Regions from separate parts of the Microbacterium sp. CCNWLW134 genome, predicted to be linked through region 1. Evidence: predicted binding sites of a transcription regulator. Region 1 holds the regulator's gene; each other region holds the start of a gene.

Region 1 (7,080 bases):
TCGATGAGCCGACAGGCCGGTGGCCAGGTCGGTGCCGCCGGAGCAGGAATGGGGTCACGCGGTCCTGGTGAGACCAAGATCGAACTCGACCGGCGCCGCATCCGCACGCGCATGGCGCACCTCCGGCGGCAGATCCGTCAGTTCGCCCCTGCGCGCGATGCCAAGCGGGCCGAACGCAAACGGAACACGATCCCGTCGGTGGCCATCGCGGGGTACACCAACGCCGGGAAGTCCAGCCTCCTGAACAGGCTGACGCGCGCGGGCGTGCTCGTCGAGAACGCGCTGTTCGCGACACTTGATGCCACCGTGCGCCGCTCGGAGACATCAGACGGCCGGGTCTACACGATCTCCGACACCGTCGGATTCGTTCGGAACCTCCCGCACCAGCTCGTCGAGGCGTTCCGCTCCACCCTGGAGGAGGTCGGCGGCGCCGATGTGATCGTGCACGTCGTCGACGGCGCCCACCCCGATCCGGGCGCACAGCTGCAGACGGTGCGAGACGTGATCGGCGATGTCGGTGCGCGCGACACCCGCGAGATCGTGGTGTTCAACAAGGCCGACCTCGTCGACGCCGACACCCGGCTGGTGCTGCGCGGCCTCGTGCCCGACGCGCACTTCGTGTCCTCGCGCACGGGCGAGGGAATCGAGGAGCTGCGCGCGGCCATCGAAGACGCCTTGCCGCTGCCTGCTGTCGAGGTGCAGGCTGTGGTCCCCTACGATCGCGGTGACCTGGTGTCGGCCGCGCACGATTCCGGTCTCATCCTCACCGAGGAGCACAGGGCGGAGGGAACCTACCTCCACGCCCACGTCGGTGAGCGGCTCGCTGCCGAACTCGCACCGTTCCGAATCTGACGGCTCGCAGAACCCCTGCGACCAGTTCAGCTGGTCGGCTCGAGGTCGAGCGGCGAGACGTCCGCCGGGGTGAAACCGAAGGCGGCGCCCAAGAAGGCGAGCTCTGTGCGCACCATGTCGACGACGGTCTCGCTGCGGCGGAATCCGTGCCCTTCACCGGGGTAGAGGACGTAGGCGTGGGGCACGCCTCCGGCGCGCAGCGCATCGCGGATGGCTTCGGATTGCGAGGGCGGAACCACGGCGTCCTCCTCTCCCTGCAGCAGCAGCACAGGAGTCTGGATGCGGTGGGCGTGGGTCAGCGGTGAACGCTCCAGGTAGACCGCCTCGCTGGCGGGAAGCGGGCCGATGAGGCCATCGAGGTAGCGCGATTCGAAGTCGTGCGTCTCGGACGCGAGCAGGCGGGCATCGGCCACGCCGTACCGCGAGATGCCGGCGCCGAATGCATCGGAGGCGACCAGCGCCCCGAGCACCGTCCAGCCTCCTGCCGATCCGCCGGCGATCGCGATGCGGGCGGGGTCGGCGGTTCCGTCCGCAGCGAGGAAACGGGCGACGTCGACGACGTCGTCGACATCGACGACGCCCCAGCGGCCGCGCAGACGTTCGCGGTATTCGCGACCGAAACCGCTCGAGCCTCCGTAATTGACCTCGACCACGCCGATCCCACGCGAGGTCAGGAAGAGCGTCTTCGGGTTGACCACACCGGGGGCGTGAGCGGTCGGACCGCCGTGGACGAGCACGACGTATGGGGGAAGGGCGTCTTCGGGTCCCTTCACCTCCGGGTGGGTCGGGGGGAACTCGACCGCATGGACGACGCCATGGCGCCCGTCGACGGTGAATCGTCGGGGTCGGGGCACCCAGGCGGACAAGCCGTCGTCTTGCCAGCGGCCGCCTGTCAGAAGGTGGACGCCCGGTCGCGACGGCTCGCGCAGATCGATGCGCCACAGCCCCGCGGGAGCGTCTTCCGGGCTCCCTGACACGAGGACGTCGGTGCCTTCTGCGTCCTCCACCAGGAGGTTGCCCACCGCCGGAACAGGGATGCCGGTGACCACGCCGCCTGACGAGATGTGGACGAGCTCGTCGCTGCCGCGCGTGCGCACGGCGGCGACACCGTCGGCGAGCGGCGCGAACCACCGTGATCCGAGCACCCACAGCGGACCCCCGGTGTCGCGTTCATCCGGGGCGATCATCTCCGGCCGGTCTTCCGCGGGATCGAGACGGTGAAGGTTCCAGAACCCGCTCGCGTCGTCGGCGTAGAGGAGGGCGCCGTCGGCCGTCCATTCGGGCTGGAGAGCGGCGGAGGTACCTCCGGCGACGCGTCGCCCCGCAGGTTCTCCGTCGTCGAGTCGGCGTACTCGGACCTCGGCCCGGTCCCAGGGCATGTGGGGGTGATCCCACGCGAGCCACGCGAGAGCGGATCCGTCGGGGGAGAGCGCAGGCTGCGCGACGAAATCGCTCCCCGCCGTCAACGAGATCACGCGGTCGATGTCGTCGGCGGCCGACCCGTCGAGAGGGATCTCGACGATGTCGTGGCTGACGGCCTCACCGACGACCTCTCGGACCGCGAGCAGCCGCCCCCGGGACACACGAAGACCCCCGAGCGCCTGCGCCGACACGGCGGGTGTGAGTGGTGTGGGAGCCGACCCCGGAGTGAGGAGCCACACCCGCTGATCCGATTTCTCCACGAAGACGAGCCCGCCATCGGCGGTGGCACTCCATGCGCCGCCGCCGTACTCATGGACACGCGAGCGGACATTCCAGGGAGCGGGAAGCAGCGTGTCGACCTGTGAGCCCGGGACGGCTGCCCGCGGTGCGCGTCGCACGGTCGTTCGCCCCTGCTCTTCGGGGACCGTCTCGGCCCACCAGATCTCCTCCCCGACGAATCGAGCGCCGTCCAGCCGCGGCGAGGCGGCAGCCACCGCGTCCGCCGTGACGCGTGAGGGCCAGGTGCCGAACGGGAGCGTGCGGACGGGGGCGGACGCGGAGTCGTGAGGAAGAGGCTCGACCATGCGTCCACGTTACGGGCCCCCACGTTGCGGCCCGCCGCATCGCCACGGGCCCCACGTCGTCGGGGGGCGCCGACGTCTGTCAGACCGCGCGAAGGATCGCGACGACCTTGCCCAGAATGATCGCCTCGTCGCCCAGGATGGGTTCGAAGGCGGTGTTGCGGGGGAGCAGCCACGTGTGGCCGTCACGCTGACGGAACGTCTTGACGGTCGCCTCTCCGTCCAGCATGGCAGCCACGATCTCGCCGTTCTCGGCCGTCCCCTGCGCACGCACGACGACCCAGTCGCCGTCGCAGATGGCCGCGTCGATCATCGAATCGCCGGCGACCTTCAGCATGAACAGTTCGCCCTTGCCGACCAGCTGTCGGGGGAGGGGGAAGACTTCCTCGACCTGCTGATCCGCCGTGATCGGGACACCCGCGGCGATCCGTCCGACCAGCGGGACGAGCGCGGCGTCCCCCACGGCCGGGGTGCGGTCGGCGGGGTTCTCCGCGGCGGTGCCGGGGAGGTCGATGAGCACCTCCATGGCCCGGGTCTTGCCGGGGTCGCGCCGGAGGTATCCGCTCAACTCGAGCTGATTGAGCTGATGGGTGACGCTGGACAGCGACTTCAGGCCGACGGCGTCGCCGATCTCGCGCATGCTCGGCGGATAGCCGTGGCGGGCGATCGAGCGCTGGATCACCTCGAGGATGGCCATCTGCTTGTCGCTCAGGCTCTTGCGCCGCCGCGTCTGCGGCTTGGTGTTCGGCTCGCTCATGTCTGCTCCTGTCTCCCCGGAATCCCGCCCCGGTCCTCCGTGACGTGATCGTCGTGTCTTCGAATGTCGGAGGTCGGTGGTGAGGTGTCCTCGTCGAAACCGTATCCGGTTCCGATCGGCGTCCACCGGACCTCGCTCGCGTGTCGCGTTCGATCGTTCGACGGATTCCGACCCGCTTGACAGCATTCCACATCGAAGATAGCTTCGGAAGAGAGGTTCGCATCCGCCCGTCCCGGCCGACGGGTGGATGCGAACCCAGACCCGAAACGACACCGGCTGAGCCGGGAACGGGAGCACAACATGAGCGCGATCACGATTTCGACGGGAACCATGACGGGTGCCGCCGCGGCGACCCGGCTGCGGCTGACCGCCCGCGGGCGCCGTGTCCTCGCGACACTCGCCGCGCTGCCCGCCGTCGTCGCGCTGAGCGTGGCGATGATCAGTGGCGGCTCAGCGCTCGCCACTCGCGCCGACGGTGCGCCGGCCGGGGCCTTCGACACCGTCACGGTGCAGGCGGGTGACTCTCTCTGGGCGATCGCCGAGCGCGTGGCCCCTGCCGCCGACCCTCGGGATGTGGTTGCGGCCTTCAGCCGTCTCAACGGCCTCGACGCGGGACTCGTGTCGGCCGGCCAGGAGCTGGCGATCCCCGCGGAGTACGCCGACTGACCCGCAGGCCCGACGGGCGAGGCGCCGTACGATGGGAAGGGTGAGTGCGACGCTCGATGACCTTCCCATCCGCGACGATCTGAGGGGACAGACCCCCTACGGCGCGCCGCAGGCTCAACTGCCCGTGGCGCTGAACGTCAACGAGAACACCCACCCGGTTCCGGCGGAGGTGGCCGACGACATCCTCGACGCTGTGGCGATCGCGCTCCGCGAGGTGAATCGCTACCCCGACCGCGAGTTCACCGGTCTGCGCGAGCACCTGGCCGACTACCTCGGTCACGGCCTGGTCCGGGAGCAGATCTGGGCGGCCAACGGATCGAACGAAGTCCTCCAGCATCTCCTGCAGGCGTTCGCCGGCCCAGGGCGGACCGCCTTCGGATTCGCCCCGACATATTCGATGTACCCCCTGTTGACCCGGGGCACCGGAGCGACCTGGCAGGCGGGCACCCGCGCGCACGATTTCACGGTCTCCGCCGAGTCCGCCGCCGCCCAGGTGGCCGCGGCCCAACCCGATGTGGTGTTCCTGTGCGCTCCGAACAACCCGACGGGTACACCGCTCCCGTTCGAGGTCATCGACGCCGTCTACGGTGCGACGCGCGGCATCGTCATCGTCGACGAGGCCTATGTCGAGTTCGCGCCCCACGACGCCCCGTCCGCCGTGACGCTCCTGCCCGACCGGCCGCGACTGGTGGTCTCGCGCACGATGAGCAAGGCCTTCGCCTTCGCCGGAGCGCGTGTGGGCTACCTCGCCGCGGATCCGGCCGTCATCGACGCGCTTCGCCTGGTGCGCTTGCCGTACCACCTGAGCGCTCTGACCCAGGCTGCCGCGACCGCCGCGCTCCAGCATGCGCCGACGATGCTGCGGATGGTGGATGACATCGTCGCGCAGCGCGACCGGATCTCGGCGACGGTGTCGGCCCTCGGGTACGAACCGTACGAGTCATGGACGAACTTCGTGCTCTTCGGAGGCGTGTCAGACCCCGCGGCGACATGGCAGGCGCTCTATGACCGGGGCGTGCTGATCCGTGACGTCGGCATCCCGCACCACCTGCGGGTGACGGCCGGCACCGACAAAGAGACCACCGCCTTCTTGGACGCCCTGGCGTCGATAGACTCGGGCGCATGACCCGTCCTGCGCGTACCGCGTCGCTTCGCCGTGCGACCAGTGAGTCCACCGTCGAGCTCGAGCTCGATCTGGACGGGACCGGTCGAAGCAGCATCCAGACCACGGTTCCGTTCTTCGACCACATGCTCACGGCCTTCGCGAAGCACTCCCTGACCGACCTCACCGTCCGCGCCCACGGCGACACCGACATCGACGCTCACCACACGGTGGAGGACACCGCGATCGTCCTCGGCCAGGCCATCCGCCAGGCTCTCGGCGACAAGGCCGGGATCTCCCGCTACGGCGACGCCATGGTGCCACTGGATGAGGCGCTCGCCCGCGCGGTCGTCGACATCAGCGGGCGGCCCTACCTCGTGCACGGGGGCGAGCCGGCAGGATTCGAGTTCCACCTGATCGGCGGCCACTTCACCGGCTCGCTTGTCCGGCACACCTTCGAAGCCCTCGCCGTCCACGGCGGGCTCACCCTCCACGTCGAGGTGCTGAGCGGCCGTGATCCTCATCACATCGCCGAGGCGGAATACAAGGCGTTCGCCCGGGCGTTCCGGGCGGCCAAGGCGTGGGACGCCCTGGTCGACGGCGTTCCCAGCACCAAAGGGGCTCTGTGAGCGACCGTCCGCTCGTCGCCGTCCTCGACTACGGGTCGGGCAACGTCCACAGCGCCGTCAAGGCGCTCGTCGAAGCCGGTGCCGATGCCCGCCTGACCGCCGACCCGGGACTGGTGCGCGATGCCGACGGACTCGTGGTGCCGGGCGTCGGCGCGTACCGGGCGGTGATGGAGGCGCTCCGGGCCCGGCGCGGGGACGAGCTCATCGAACGTCGGCTCGCCGGCGGCCTTCCCGTCCTCGGCATCTGCGTGGGCATGCAGGTCCTCTTCGAGTGGGGACGTGAACGCGGCGTCGACACCGCGGGGCTCGGCGAGTGGCCGGGCGAGGTGACGCAGCTCGACGCGCCGGTTCTTCCCCACATCGGATGGAACACCGTCACCCCCGATCCGCAGAGCCGGTTGTTCGCCGGGCTCGCCGATGAGCGCTTCTACTTCGTGCATTCGTTCGCCGCGAAAACCTGGGAGCTCGAGGTCCATGACCCCTTCCCCCAGCCGGCGCTGACATGGACGACCTACGGCGAGCCGTTCCTGGCCGCCGTCGAGAACGGGCCGCTCTCGGCCACGCAGTTCCACCCCGAGAAGTCGGGGGCGGCCGGCATACGGCTGCTGGCCAATTGGATCACGGGCCTTCGCAGGGCTACCCTCTGAAACCGTGCCTTCGCGCGGCGATCCTCCGCGCCCCACGACCCCGCAGGGAGCCATGAACGATTTCGCGTCCACGCCCGCTTTGACCCTTCTCCCCGCCGTCGATGTGGCGGGCGGCAAAGCGGTGCGACTGACCCAGGGTGAAGCCGGCAGCGAGACCAACTACGGCGACCCCGTGGAGGCGGCGCTGGACTGGGCCCGCCAGGGGGCCCAGTGGATCCACCTCGTCGACCTCGACGCCGCCTTCGGGCGCGGCAGCAATGCCGCGGTGCTACGGAAGGTCATCAAGCAGGTCCGTGGCGTGCAGGTCGAGGTCTCCGGCGGTATCCGCGACGACGCCTCGCTCGAGGCCGCGCTCGAATCCGGCGCCGCCCGGGTCAACCTCGGTACGGCAGCCCTGGAGAACCCCGAGTGGGCGGCCGACGTG
Region 2 (7,080 bases), 1.3 Mb from region 1:
TCGCCGCGATCATCGAACTCCGCGAAGACGACCGTCGAGCGGGAGACGGTGAACGGGCAGACCGAGTACCCGTCGTAGCGTGCCGTCGGACGACGCCCGGCGATCACGGCCGCGAGGTTCTTCGCCAGCACGTAACTCTGCTTGCGCAGGGCCCCACCCGACTTCGAATTCGTCGTGTCCGCGGCATCGCCCAGACTCCAGACATTCGGCCATCGGGGGTGCCGGAGGGTCTCGGCGTCGACGGCGACGAATCCGCCCGGGTCGGATTCCGCGGACAGCGGCGTCGCTTTGAGCCAATCGGGTGCCGACTGGGACGGTTCGACCGACAGCACGTCGTAATCGATCCTCTCCCGCGTCCCGTGCGACTCGAGGGTGACGTGACGCTGGTCACCGTCGACGATCGCCAGCTCGGTCGAGTAGCGCACCTCGATGCCGTACCGGGCGACGACCCGCTCCAGCTCGGCGTCGATCTCGGGAATCCCGAACATCGTCGGAGTGGGAAGGACGAGGATGACGCGGATGTCGTCGAGCACGCCGATTCGACGCCAGTAGTCGCACGCCTGGTACATCGGCTTCTGCCCGGCCCCCGCGCAGGAGGCGGGGCCGGGTGGCTGGACGAAGACCGCGGTGCCGCGCCGGAGGTCGCGCAGAGCCACGCTCGCCTTCCCCGCGAGATCGGGCTCGTAGTTCGACACCACGTTCGGAGTGGTCAGCGCCGCAGACAACCCCGGCACCTGCGTCCAGTCGTGCTGCACGCCGGCGCTGACGATGAGGTGGTCGTATCCGATGACCTCGCCGCTGCCGAGGGTCACCGTCGAGCGTTCCGGATCGATGTCGCTCGCAGCATCCTGGATCCAGGCGACTCCGCGCGGGGTCACCTCACCCTGCGGACGCAGCGTCTCGTGAAGTCGCGCCGTCCCGCCCGCGACGTGCGAGAGCAGCGGCTTGTAGACGTGCTCGCTGCGGGGCTCGATGACGGCGATGTCGGAGACTCCGCGCCGGACGAGTCGACCGGCGACCGAGAGCCCGCCGTTGCCGCCGCCGATCACCACGACCCGGTGTCGGCGGGTCACCGTCGCGATGGGTGTCACAGGTCGAACTTCTCGTGCTCACCCTCGAGGCGCTCGCCGGTCACCTTGTGCTTCACGAAGGCCAGGAGGGTGGCGACCCGGCCACCTGGGCTGTCCCAGTACTCCCCTCCCTCGGCGTCGAACCGAAGGAGGACGATCTCGGGATCCTCGGGACCGTTCGGGAACCAGGCCTCGACGCCGGCGTTCCAGAGCTCCCGCAGCTTCGCGTCGTCGGTCACCACCTCGGCACGACCCGACAGCGACAGCCAGGCGTCGTTCGAGCTGAAGGACACCCCGACGCGAGGGTCGGCCTGGACGTGCTGCACGGCAGACGCATGGCGTGCGATCACGAACCACAGGTCGCCGTCGAATTCCGCCTCCTGAACGGTGAGGGGGTGCGCCTGGAGCGAACCGTCCGCGGCACGCGTGGTCACCATCGCGAAGCGGAATTTCTTCAGCAGTTCTCGGAGCTTGGCCTGCTCGTCGTTCTCTGGGGTGGCCGTCTCGTTCATCACGTCCCTTTCGTCGAGGTCTGCGTCCATTCCATCCCCCAGGCACAGGGGGCGCTCCCCGGTTGACAAGCGGCCACCACCCTGCCAGTGGCGCCGGATTCGCAGGCGGCTCCCAGCTTCACGGGACCAAATCCGTCCTGCCGACGGTTCTCTTACTGTGACGCGGCAGCCAGCCGCGTGAGGAGGAATCGTGACGAACGAGTACCGCAAGACCCCCGAGGCGATCAGCGCCTTGACCGACCTGCAGTTCCAGGTCACGCAGCGCGACGGCACCGAGCCGCCGTTCCGCAACTCCCATTGGAACAACCACGACCCGGGAATCTACGTCGACGTGGTGTCGGGAGAACCGCTGTTCTCCTCCACCGACAAGTTCGACAGCGGAACGGGGTGGCCGAGCTTCACGCGCCCCATCGACCCCGAAGCGGTGACGACGAAGACGGACTGGAAGATGATCCTGCCGCGCACCGAGGTGCGGTCGGCGATCGCTGACAGCCACCTCGGGCACGTCTTCCGAGATGGACCGCGGGATGCCGGTGGGCTGCGCTACTGCATGAATTCCGCCGCGCTGCGCTTCGTGCCTGCATCGGACCTGCAGGCCCAGGGGTACGGCGCATACCGCAGACTGTTCGAGAACACCCAGAAGGAGAACGCCTCATGACCAGTGGACCCACCGACACCGGAGCGATCACCCGCCTCCCCGGCACCGAGACCGCCGTCCTCGCGGGCGGATGCTTCTGGGGCATGGAGGATCTGATCCGCAGGCAGCCCGGGGTCCTGCAGACCCGCGTCGGCTACACGGGCGGGAGCAACGATCACGCCACCTACCGCAACCACCCCGGCCACGCCGAGGCGGTGGAGATCGTCTTCGATCCTTCGCAGACGACATATCGCGACATCCTGGCGTTCTTCTTCCAGATCCACGACCCGTCGACGCTGAACCGTCAGGGCAACGACATCGGCACCAGCTACCGTTCGGCGATCTTCCCGCTGACCCCGGAGCAGGAGCGGGTCGCGCGCGACACCATCGCCGACGTCGACGCCTCGGGCCTCTGGCCCGGCAAGGCCGTCACGACGATCGAGCCCTCAGGACCCTTCTGGGAGGCCGAGCCCGAGCACCAGGACTACCTGCTGCGCATCCCGAACGGCTACACCTGCCACTTCCCGCGCGCAGGGTGGGTCCTCCCCCGCCGCTCGGAGGCGACATCGACGGTCTGACCGGCCGCTCTTCGCAGGTTTCGCCCCCGCGGTCAAGGGCTTCGTCCCACGCCGCGGGGGCGCGACCATTCTCGGAAGAGAAGGAGGATGTCGTGACCAAGGACCTCAAGAAGGGCGATCGCGTCAGCTGGAGCACGTCGCAGGGACGCACCCAGGGCACGGTGGTGGAGCGTCGTACGAAGGACTTCCAGTTCGCCGGCCAGAAGTTCACCGCCAGTGACGACGAGCCGGCGTACATCGTCGAATCGGAGAAGAGCGGCGACAAAGCCGCACATAAGGGCTCCGCGCTGCGAAAGCTCTCCTGATCCGCACCCGTTGCCGTGCTACGGTTGACGGGCTTCACGCGGGTCTGTTATCGGGCCGCGCTGAACACGTCCGCTCCGCACTTGTGGGAGCGGCACACCCGGTCGCCTCCGCGGCCCGAAAAGAAAAAGGAAAGACACGATGGCCACTGGCACCGTGAAATGGTTCAACTCCGAGAAGGGCTACGGGTTCATCGCACCCGACGACGGCTCGGCCGATCTCTTCGCGCACTTCAGCGCGATCACCGGTGAGGGCTTCAAGGAGCTCCACGAAGCGCAGAAAGTCGAATTCGACGCCGAGCGTGGCCCCAAGGGCATGCAGGCTGCGAACATCCGCGCACTCTGATCTTCATTCCGTCAGCCGGCGGGGGTGACCGAAAGGTCTCCCCGCCGGCTGACGGCTTTCTGGGAACTCGGCGTATACCGCTTCGTGGATACGAGGGTACGTACGCTGAAGAAAGCGATCGGCATCCGCCTTTGGCTTTCCAGGCCGAAGTGGTCGCGATCGAAACCGAGGTAACCCCATCTCTTCCACCGTCCTCGAGCCCCGCCTCGGACCTGTTCGTCAGACGTACGCCGGCACGGCGGAATTCCCGCCCATGGCCCGCGCCTACACCGATGTGGCGCAGATCGTCCGTGAAACCGGCCTCCTCGCCCGCGCACGCTGGTTCTACGCCCTGGTGGGCGCCGCGATCGCACTCGGCTTCGGTGCCTGCATCGCCGGCTTCATCCTGCTGGGAGACAGCTGGTTCCAGCTCCTCATCGCCGCGGCCCTCGGCATCCTCTTCACTCAGGTGGCCTTCCTGGCGCACGAGGCGGCTCACCGTCAGATCCTCAGCTCCGGCCCCGCGAACGATCGGCTGGCGCTCATCCTCGGCAACGGGGTCGTGGGCATGAGCTTCTCGTGGTGGGCCAGCAAGCACACCCGGCACCACGCGAACCCGAACCGCGTCGGGAAGGACCCCGACATCGAGATCGACACGATCTCGTTCATCGATGAGGATGCGGCGACGGCCCGGGGCCTGCGGCGGGCCATCACGCGGCGACAGGGGTACCTGTTCTTCCCCCTGCTGACGCTCGAGGGGCTGAACCTGCACGCCATCGCGTTCCGCCACCTGTTCAGCCGGCAGCCCGTGAAGGGCCGGATCACCGAGCTCGCACTGCTGTTCCTTCGCTTCGGCGTCGTGCTCGTGCCCGTCTTCCTCTTCCTGCCCCTGGGCATGGCCTTCGCCTTCCTGGGCGTGCAGCTGGCCGTCTTCGGCGTCTACATGGGAGCCTCCTTCGCCCCCAACCACAAGGGCATGCCGGTCATCGCCAAGGACGCCAAGCTCGACTTCTTCTCCAAGCAGGTGCGCACCTCGCGCAACGTCAGCGGCGGATGGTGGGCGACCGTGCTCATGGGCGGTTTGAACTACCAGGTGGAGCACCACCTCTTCCCGAACATGCCTCGCCCGCATCTGGCCAAGGCCCGTGACATCGTCCGCGACCACTGCGAGACGCTGAATGTGCCGTACACCGAGACCACACTGTGGCGCTCCTACGCCATTGTGATCGCGTACCTGAACCGGGTGGGGCTCGCGGCCCGCGACCCCTTCGACTGCCCGATGACGGGAACATATCGCCGCGTCTGACATGGGCGCGCGAAGCGGCGGGTGCGGTGCAGGACATGCCGCACCCGCCGCTTTCGTGTGGGCGTGTGGGAGGTGATCCCCGCGGTCATCCCCGCTCGGGAGCGGTCTGCGCGAGGGCTCGCAGGGCGTCACCGCTGAGACGCTGGGTGGTCCACTCCTCCATCGGCAGGGCGCCGATCGCCCGGTAGAACCCGATCGAGGGTTCGTTCCAGTCGAGAACCGTCCACTCGAACCGTGCGTACCCGCGTTCGACGCACTCGTCCGCGAGCGCCTGCATGAGCGCGCGACCGTAGCCGCGGCCCCGGGCGACGTCGTGCACGTAGAGATCCTCGAGCCAGATGCCGTGCGTTCCGGTCCAGGTGGAGTAGGTGAGGAACCAGATCGCGATGCCGAAGATCGCCCCGTCGCGTTCCACGACGTGGGCGAAGACACGCGGCTCGGGTCCGAACAGCGAAGCGGTCAGCGCCTCGACGGTGTTCTCCACCGCATCGGGTTCTCGCTCGTAGACCGCGAGGGCGGAGATGGCGTCGAGGATGCCCGGCTCATCGCCGGGCTGGGCGCGGCGGAGAACCGCACCATCGGGGAGGGTGTGCGAGGTCACCGGTTGAGCGTACTGTCTCGACGTGAGCGGCGGCCGGTAGCGCATCCGGATTGCGAAGATATATACGACACTACGTGCCTCTTTTCCATGCGTAATGTCGGAACCCTCTGCGATGATTCTGATAGGTCATCGAGACGGGGTTTCCAGTGGACGCGGACGAGAAGCGGCGGCGGGCGGAGGACAAGCGCGCCGGGGTGTTCGCGGATGAGCTGGCGAAGCTGCGGCGGCGTCGGGCGGCGCTCGAGGCGAAGGAGACCCGGTTGCTCGCCGACGCATACGCGCTGACGCTCGAGCAGCGGTCACGGATCGGCTCGGTCTCATCGCGGGAACGGGACATGCCGCTGCGGTCGATGGCGCTGGAACTGGGGATGGCGGTCAGGGTGAATGACCGGTCGATGCAGTCGCAGATGCACGACGCCCACGAGTTGATCGAGCTGTTCCCTCAGACGATGGCGGCGCTGGTGGAGGGGCGGGTCAGTCGGGCGCATGCGCAGGTGATCCAAGACGCGGGCCGGGTGATCGAGGATGCCACCGACCGGGCGGCGTTCGAACGCATCGTCCTCGTCGAAGCCGAACGTCAGACCGTCCCGAGGACGAAGAAGTACGCCATCCAACGTGCCGCGGTCCTCGACCCGAGGCCGTTGCAGGAACGACACGACACCGCGATCCGGGAACGCCGGGTGTGGGTCACCGACCTCGACGACACCCTGTCGACCCTGACGATCCTCGGCGGGAACGTGTACATCCACGGCGCCTTCAACCGGCTCACCGGGCAGGGCACCACGATCAAGGACGTCGACCGCGCCAAGCGGCGCGAGTACGCCGCGACGCAGGGTGAAGCGGATGCGCCGGAGGAGGAAACGACGGAGCCGTGGTTCGACGACCGGTCGCTGGATGAGATCCGCTGCGACCTCGCCCTGGACATGCTCCTCGCCGGGTCCCCGGTGATCGACCCCACCGACGGGGCGCAGGGCGGGCTCAGCGCCATCCGGGCCGAAGTGCAGATCACCATCCCGATCACCACCCTCACCGGGGTGACGACGTCGGGGGCCGAACTCAACGGAGTCACCCCGGTCGACCCCGAGACAGCCAGAAAGATGGCGGGAACGACCAGGGTCTGGGACCGGGTCATGACCGACCCCATCACCGGGGTCGTCACCGCCGTGGACCGATACGTGCTCCATCCCTCCCAGACCCGGTTCCTCAACGCCCGCGACGTCACCGGCCGAACACCCGGATGTCGAAGGCCCGCGAAACTGTGCGACAAAGACCACTCCAAAGACTTCGCGTTGGGCGGACCGACCTCCAACGACAACCTCTGCAACGAATGCGTGAGGCACCACACGTTGAAACACGCGACGAACTGGCACGTGGAACAACTCCCCGGCGGGGTGCTGAAATTCACCAGCCCCGGCGGGAAGACCTACGACAGCCACCCACCCTCACGGGTCGCGTTCGTCCCCACCGACGACGACGGACTCACCGTCGCCCCCTTCTGAATGAGCAGGAGCGGGTGAGCATGGTGGCGAGGGTGCGGGATCAAAAGAGTCGCGCACTGGCCCGCAGCGGTCCATCGACCCACTGATCGACCTCGTTCTGCGAACGCAGACGAATCACCGCCGGCGCCGTGTCATCACGGGCCAGTCGGGGAATCCGCTCGTCGTACTTGTGCCTGGTGCTGATCGACCAGCGCACGATGTGCTCGGGGTCGGTGAAGAAGGTGTGGAGCGCAGGCTCGATGTTGCCGTT
Region 3 (7,080 bases), 700 kb from region 1:
CGGAGGCGCCCACGACCTTCACGATCGACGGCGCGGAGAGCGGCACATCTTCAGGAGGGGAATGAACACCATCCCGTGGGTCAGAGCCGTCGCGGGGGCGCTCGTCGCGGCATCCGTCCTTCTGATCGCGCCGGCCTGTGCGCCGGCGACGGAAGTTCCGGATGCCGCGACACCGGCGTCGACGCCGACGTCAACGCCGACGCCCACGCCGAACGCGATCGATCTGGGCGCCGAGCTCGGCGCACTGGAGGCGACGTACGACGCCCGGGTCGGGGTCTACGCCCTCGACACCGAGACGGGGCAGACGGTGGCGCATCGCGCCGACGAGCGCTTCGCCTACGCCTCGACCTTCAAGGCGCTGTTGGCCGGCGTGGTCCTGCACGAGATCGACGACCTCGACCGCGTCGTGACCTACAACAGCGAAGCGCTCGTGAGCTACTCCCCCGTCACCGAGCAGTACGTGGCGACCGGCTTGAGCGTCGGCGAGCTGGCCGAAGCGGCCGTTCGCACGAGCGACAACACCGCCGCCAACCTGCTGCTCGACCAGCTGGGCGGGCCGGAGGGATTCGCCGCCGCACTCGCGCGATCGGGCGACGAGGTCACCCAGCCCGAACGGCGCGAGCCCGCGCTCAACTCGGCCGTGCCGGGCGATCCGCGCGACACCAGCACCCCTCGCGCGCTCGTGGAGACGCTGCGGCAGTACGCCCTCGGAGACCTCCTGGCCGACGCCGAGAAGCAGACGCTGGTCGACTGGATGAGCGGCAACAGTACGGGCGACACCCTCATCCGCGCCGGAGCTCCCGAGGGATGGACCGTCGCCGACAAGTCGGGCACGGGCGGTCACGGCACGCGGAACGACATCGGCCTCGTCTGGCCTCCGGACGGCGAGCCGATCGTCATCGCCGTCCTCACGACGCGGGGTGTCGCCGACGCCGCCACCGACGACGCGCTGGTCGCCGAGGCGGCTGCCGTCGCGCTGGCGGGCCTCACGGAGGACGACTAGCTCACCGACTGTCGATCCGGCCGATCCCCCCGCCGGCGCGCGCGAAGGTCTCACGAGCCTCGTGCCAGACCTGCGGGTCGCCGCCGGCCGCCGCGCGCAGATAGGCCGCAGAGAGACGGGCGAGAACGGCGACGCGCTCGGGATTCTCGTCGGTGGTCTCCGCCGCTTCCCAGCTCGGAATGCCCCCGAGCGAATGCTCGGCGCCGAACAGCGTGAGCAGGTCGGTCGCGCCGGCGCTGTGGACATACGCGTCGGTGAACCAGTCCGGCCCCCGGCTCGACATCTTCGACTGATCCTGATCGCCTGCCACGACGAGAGTCGGGGTCGTGAGTTCGGCGAAGGACGGGTTCATGAAGGGGAAGTGCGCCTTCGCGAACGGATGCAGCTGCTCTCCCCCGAGCCCGGTCGCCGCGAGCAAGACGCCGGCGATGACGCGATCGTCGCCGTGGTCGCCACCGACCGCGCCGTCGGCGCCGATGGTGCGTGCACCGAGGAGCAGCTGCACGGTGTGCGCACCCCAGGAGTGCCCCGCCGCGACGACGGCGGCCCGGTCGATTCGGCCCGCCAGCCCCGGCATCGATCGCTCGATCACGTCGAGCTGGTCGAGCACGGCCACGAGGTCATCCCGCCGCTGCAGCCAGATCGAACCGAACCGGTCGTCGTCGACGCCGATGCCGTGCCGGCGGGAGTCGAGGTGCGTGGGCTGGACCACGACGAAGCCCTGCGACGCCCAGAAGGTCGTGAGGGGAGCGTACCCGTCGAGCGACCAGCCGTTTCCGTGGGAGAACAGCAGCACCGGCAGGTCGCGACCGTGCGCGGGAGCCGAGACCCGCACCTCGAGCGGGAACGGCCGCGCCGGCGCTGCGAGGGTGACGGGAGCGACGGACACGACGGGCGCCGACGCACCCAGCACGGTGTCGAGGGCGGCCACGATGGTGGAGTCGCGAAGCGGGGTGGGTGTGTGCACGAGGTCTCATTTCCGGGATGTCGGCGACTCCGTCATACTTAAGCGGAGCATCGTTCCGTCAACGATACGGAACAGTGCTCCGTTTTGCAAGGAGGGCTGATGGGCGACGGTGAGACGCGCGGCAGACGACGCGACGCGCGACGCAATGAGGAGGCGATCCTCGAGGCTGCAGCGGCGGTGTTCGTCGAGGCGGGCATCCAGGCGCCCGTTCGGGCGGTCGCGGAGCGAGCCGGGGTGGGAATGGGCACGCTCTACCGCCACTTCCCCACTCGTGCCGACCTGGTCGTGGCGCTCTACCAGCACCAGGTGGATGCCGCTGCCGCAGCCGGACCGGCACTGCTGCGCGAGAGCCCGACCCCGGCAGCGGCACTGCACGCCTGGGTGACGCTCTTCGTGGAGTTCCTCGTCACCAAACATGGCCTGGCCGACGCGCTGCAGGGCGACACGGAGCGCTTCGGCGCGCTCCACCAGTCCCTCACCGACCGGCTGGTGCCCGTCTGCGCCGACCTGCTGCACGCCGCCGCGCCGCACGGCGCCCCCATCGAGGCGTACGCCTTCCTGCGGGGAATCGGCAACCTCTGCATCGGTGGCACGGCACCCGGGTACGACCCGGAGCGCCTCGCGCACCTTCTCGTGGACGGCGCGTTGGTGTCATCCGGTTCGTGATTCTGGGCGAGTAGCCCTCAGACCCCGTGCGGACGCACCAGCCCGCCGGGGCGGAGGACCCGATCGGCGAAGCGTGCGCCGATGAGAGCGTGCGCCTCGGGGCCGGGGTGGAGATCGTCGGGGAGCGGCAGGTCTTCGGCATCTTCGGGGCCATAGAGGTCACGACCGTCGAGGTAGTGCAGGTGGGGGTCGTCGGCCCGCGCCGCGACCACCTGCTCGAGCGCCTCACGGATGACCTCGAGGGTCAACCGTCCGGCGGCGGTGTCTCCCGGCGTGCCCGTGGCGATGAAGCGGGTCTCGCCCGATGCCGCGGCGACGGGATCAACGCCTCCGGGACCGGGGGTGTTCTCGTGAATGCCGCAGAAGATCGGCGACACCAGCAGCAGCGGGATCTCGGGATGACCGTCTCGAATGGTGTCGAGGAAGCCGTGGACCGCCGGCACGAAGCTGCGGACCCGCATCGCGTCGAGGTTCACGACGTTGATGCCGAGCTTGACGCTGATGAGGTCGGCAGGCGTGTCGCGGATCACGCGCGCCAGGAAGGGGTCGACCAGCGCGCTGCCACCGAAACCGAGGTTCTGCAAGCGCACGCCGGCACGGCGCGCCGCCACGACCGGCCAGATGCCGGTGGGCGTCGCGGCATTGGAGCCGTGACTGATCGAGCTGCCGTGGTGGAGCCATACCGGATCCGTCGACGGCGCCGATCGCACGGGGGCGTCGGTGCGGAGCGAGACGATGTCGACCTGCTCGTTGTGCGGCAGCCACAGCTCGACGGTCTTCTCCCCTTCTCCCGGAAGCGAGACCTCCACCGTGTCCGGCGCTCCGGTGACCAGAGTCGTCGCCCCGGTCTGCATGTCGAGTTCGAGGGCGTCACCGCCCGACAACACGTGGGTGCCGGCCGGCGTGTCGTCGATGACGACGTCCACGGCGCCGCGGGGCCGCGCGAAGCCGCGATAGGCCACCCGGGTGGTGTGCAGCTCGAGTGCCGCCACGGTCGCGGAGGTCACGAATCGGAGGCGGACCCCCGACGGCTGAGCCTCCATGAGGGTCAGCTGCGGGTCGGCGTCCCGCTCACGGACGTGGCGCGGCAGGCGGTGGGGCCGCAAGCCCCGCTCGGTCGGTTCGATCTCGACGGCGCCGAGAACGAGGTCGGGGACGAGGGTCGCGTCGATCATGGTGGGAATCCTTCGATGTCAGTTGGCGAGCTCGTCGAGCCACGACGAGCGCAGGCGGAGGGCGCGCTCGGTGCTGGCGATGATGACGGCGACGGTGACGATCACGTTCAGAACGGGCGGGAGATGGATCGGAGACGTGAACGTGCCGATACTGTCGGCGATCGCCGGCACCTGCGAGATCGTCTCGATGATCTGAGGGACGGTGATGCACACACCGACGAGCACGACGAGTGTAGCGATGACGCCGATCACGGTGCTCAGAACCGGATGACGGTGATGAAGCCGCGCCCGCAGACCTTCGGCCGAGCGAGGGTGAGGGGTGAGTTGACGTTCCTCTCCGGCATCCGGAACGAAATGACAGCGACGAAGGCCGGAGGCGCGCGCGGCGACCTCGATGTGGCCGCCGGGCACGGCGAACCGCGCGGGAAGCCTCGACACCGCCGTCTGGCGGCCGTCGCGGTAGAGGCGGGCGCGAACCTCGCCGTCGTCGCGATCACCGAGCTGGCGGACGTCGACGGCGAACGTGGTCGTGACCCCCTCGGCCGTGGCGAGGTCGAGGAGGAACAGCGACCGGCCGAGAGTCTGCCACCAGCGGAACGGCGGCAGGGGGCGCCCGTCGCCGGGCTTCACGCGGCGCTCGGCGAGGCGGGCACGCAAGGAGGGGGTGTTCTTGTTGGACGACATGTCAGACGCGGGCGTTCTCGCGGATGACGCGGAGGGACTGCGTTGTGGGCATGGTTCCATCGCACCGCATGTCGGCTCGCGGCGGCAGTGTCGTGGCGACATGTTCTGGGGTGACATTCGTCAGGGGTGGGCTCTTCGGAATGCGCATAAATGTTCTACAGCAGTGCGCTGAGCCTGGAAGCAATGTCGGAACCCTCTGCGATGATTCTAGTAGGTCATCGAGACGGGGATTGCAGTGGACGCGGACGAGAAGCGGCGGCGGGCGGAGGAGAGGCGCGCCGGGGTGTTCGCGGATGAGCTGGCGAAGCTGCGGAGGCGTCGTGCGGCGCTGGAGGCGAAGGAGACCCGGCTGCTCGCCGACGCGTACGCGTTGACGCTGGAGCAGCGGTCACGGGTGGGGTCGGTGTCGTCCAGGGAGCGGGACATGCCGTTGCGGTCGATGGCGCTCGAGCTGGGCATGGCGGTGCGGGTGAATGACCGGTCGATGCAGGCGCAGATGCATGACGCGCACGAGCTGATCGAGCTGTTCCCGCAGACGATGGCGGCGCTGGTGGAGGGGCGGGTCACGCGGGCGCATGCGCAGGTGATCCAGGATGCGGGCCGGGTGATCGAGGATGCCGCCGACCGGGCGGCGTTCGAACGCATCGTGCTTGTGGAAGCGGAGCGGCAGACGGTGCCGCGGACGAAGAAGTACGCCATCCAACGTGCCGCGGTCCTCGACCCGAGGCCGTTGCAAGAACGACACGACACCGCGATCCGGGAACGCCGGGTGTGGGTCACCGACCTCGACGACACCCTGTCGACCCTGACGATCCTCGGCGGGAACGTGTACATCCACGGCGCCTTCAACCGGCTCACCGGGCAGGGCACCACGATCAAGGACGTCGACCGCGCCAAGCGGCGCGAATACGCCGCCACGCAGGGTGAAGCGGGTGCGCCGGAGGAGAAAGCGACGGAGCCGTGGTTCGACGACCGGTCGCTGGATGAGATCCGCTGCGACCTCGCCCTCGACATGCTCCTCGCCGCGTCCCCCATCATCGACCCCACCGACGGGGCGAAGGGTGGGCTCGGGGCGATCACCGCCGAGGTGCAGATCACCCTCCCGATCACCACCCTCACCGGCGTCACCGCGTCGGGGGCGGAGTTGAACGGAGTCACCCCGGTCGACCCCGAGACCGCCAGACGGCTGGCCGGAACGGCGAGAGTGTGGGACCGGGTGATGACCGACCCCATCACCGGGGTCGTCACCGCGGTGGACAGGTACGTGCTCCATCCCTCCCAAACCCGGTTCCTCAACGCCAGAGACGTCACCTGCCGAACACCCGGATGCCGCAGACCCGCGAAACTCTGCGACAAAGACCATTCGAGGGACTTCGCGCTCGGTGGACCGACGTCCAACGACAACCTCTGCAACGAGTGCGTGAGGCACCACACGTTGAAACACGCCACGAACTGGCACGTGGAACAGCTCCCCGGCGGCATCCTGACCTTCACCAGCCCCGGAGGGAAGAACTACGACAGCCACCCACCCTTACGCGTCGCCTTCGTCCCCACCGACGACGGCGGACTCACCGTCGCCCCCTTCTGACATCAGGCGGTGCGGTCAGGCATCGGCGAGTTGAGACTGGGTGACGCGTCGCTTCTCGCGGATGAAGACCTCTCGACGGCAGCGCGCCACCACGTCTCCGCTCTCGTCGGTGATCGTGGTCTCGAACCACTCGCGAACCTTCGCGCCGCCGGCCGCGCGTGCACGAAGGTCGGCGACCTGGTCGGGCGACACGCGGAAGCGTGCCGTCAGCACCCCACGACCGGGCTTCAGGAACTCGATCTCGCCGCGGGTATCCCACACGACGTAGTCACGCCCCAGCTGATGCATCACCAGCATGAAGAAGTAGGGATCCGTCATCGCCGACATCGATCCGCCGAACGCCGTACCCACGTAGTTCCGCGTGAAGCGATTCACGTGCAGGTGGACGACCGCTTCCGTCCAGTCGTCGGCGAAATGCCGCACTCGAATGCCGCTGAACAGGTTCGGCGGCCAGAGGCTCATGCCCCAGGCCAACCGGCGAGGAGTAGCACGCATCTCACGATTGTCGAAGCGGCCCCCTCCGACGGACAAAACCCTTGTCGACGGGCGCACACCACCCGATCGTCACCGCACGGGTTCCTCAACATTTCCACAGGACTGGCGCAATGAGCGACCCACAAACAGGAAGCGCCCCTATCGTGGGTCGCAACCCGTCCCGAAGCACCACCGAGACTCGAAGGAGAGTCTTATGGTCACCACCCTCCTCTTCATCGCGATCGTCGCCGTCGTCGTCTGGATCGCCCTCTCGATCACCGCAGGCCTGCTCGTGGGCCGCAGCATCTCCGTCGCCGACCAGCGCGAGCGACCCGTCGTACCCGCCCGGACGATGTCGGCACGCAGCGCCCCGACGCACTGACCGATACCGAGGCACGGGCCGGCCCCGCGGCATCCGTCTGTGACGAATGCGTGAACAGGCCCGCGCGCCCGAAGACGCTCTCAGGCTTCCCCTCTACGCTGATCGAGGACTCCCCCGGTCTGGCAACGCCCGCACGCACTC

What was found. Region 1 encodes LexA, which represses DNA repair genes until DNA is damaged. Its sites were predicted from a motif close to TCGAACANNTGTTCGA; they were not measured.
Region 2: a site for LexA is predicted at 5,384-5,399, ahead of V6S02_RS10385 (HNH endonuclease signature motif containing protein). Genes of this name have one in related genera too.
Region 3: a site for LexA is predicted at 4,638-4,653, ahead of V6S02_RS00975 (HNH endonuclease signature motif containing protein). Genes of this name have one in related genera too.

Annotation. Positions count from the first base shown of each region.
Region 1 covers NZ_JBAOJU010000001.1:891,789-898,868, forward strand. Annotated here, with positions in the region: gene hflX (GTPase HflX) at 1-852, shown strand, start outside; gene V6S02_RS04145 (dipeptidyl-peptidase 5) at 879-2,858, opposite strand; gene lexA (transcriptional repressor LexA) at 2,938-3,612, opposite strand; gene V6S02_RS04155 (LysM peptidoglycan-binding domain-containing protein) at 3,913-4,278, shown strand; gene V6S02_RS04160 (histidinol-phosphate transaminase) at 4,310-5,404, shown strand; gene hisB (imidazoleglycerol-phosphate dehydratase HisB) at 5,401-6,009, shown strand; gene hisH (imidazole glycerol phosphate synthase subunit HisH) at 6,006-6,656, shown strand; gene priA (bifunctional 1-(5-phosphoribosyl)-5-((5-phosphoribosylamino)methylideneamino)imidazole-4-carboxamide isomerase/phosphoribosylanthranilate isomerase PriA) at 6,709-7,080, shown strand, end outside.
Region 2 covers NZ_JBAOJU010000001.1:2,171,051-2,178,130, forward strand. Annotated here, with positions in the region: gene V6S02_RS10345 (NAD(P)/FAD-dependent oxidoreductase) at 1-1,091, opposite strand, end outside; gene V6S02_RS10350 (pyridoxamine 5'-phosphate oxidase family protein) at 1,088-1,582, opposite strand; gene msrB (peptide-methionine (R)-S-oxide reductase MsrB) at 1,773-2,240, shown strand; gene msrA (peptide-methionine (S)-S-oxide reductase MsrA) at 2,237-2,797, shown strand; gene V6S02_RS10365 (DUF2945 domain-containing protein) at 2,890-3,102, shown strand; gene V6S02_RS10370 (cold-shock protein) at 3,242-3,445, shown strand; gene V6S02_RS10375 (fatty acid desaturase family protein) at 3,699-4,730, shown strand; gene V6S02_RS10380 (GNAT family N-acetyltransferase) at 4,816-5,331, opposite strand; gene V6S02_RS10385 (HNH endonuclease signature motif containing protein) at 5,478-6,830, shown strand; gene V6S02_RS10390 (AAA family ATPase) at 6,871-7,080, opposite strand, start outside.
Region 3 covers NZ_JBAOJU010000001.1:193,591-200,670, reverse strand. Annotated here, with positions in the region: gene V6S02_RS01005 (CocE/NonD family hydrolase) at 1-65, shown strand, start outside; gene bla (class A beta-lactamase) at 62-1,003, shown strand; gene V6S02_RS00995 (alpha/beta hydrolase family protein) at 1,005-1,970, opposite strand; gene V6S02_RS00990 (TetR/AcrR family transcriptional regulator) at 2,070-2,636, shown strand; gene V6S02_RS00985 (GDSL-type esterase/lipase family protein) at 2,654-3,811, opposite strand; gene V6S02_RS00980 (hypothetical protein) at 3,830-4,495, opposite strand; gene V6S02_RS00975 (HNH endonuclease signature motif containing protein) at 4,731-6,083, shown strand; gene V6S02_RS00970 (DUF4442 domain-containing protein) at 6,099-6,578, opposite strand; gene V6S02_RS00965 (hypothetical protein) at 6,772-6,939, shown strand.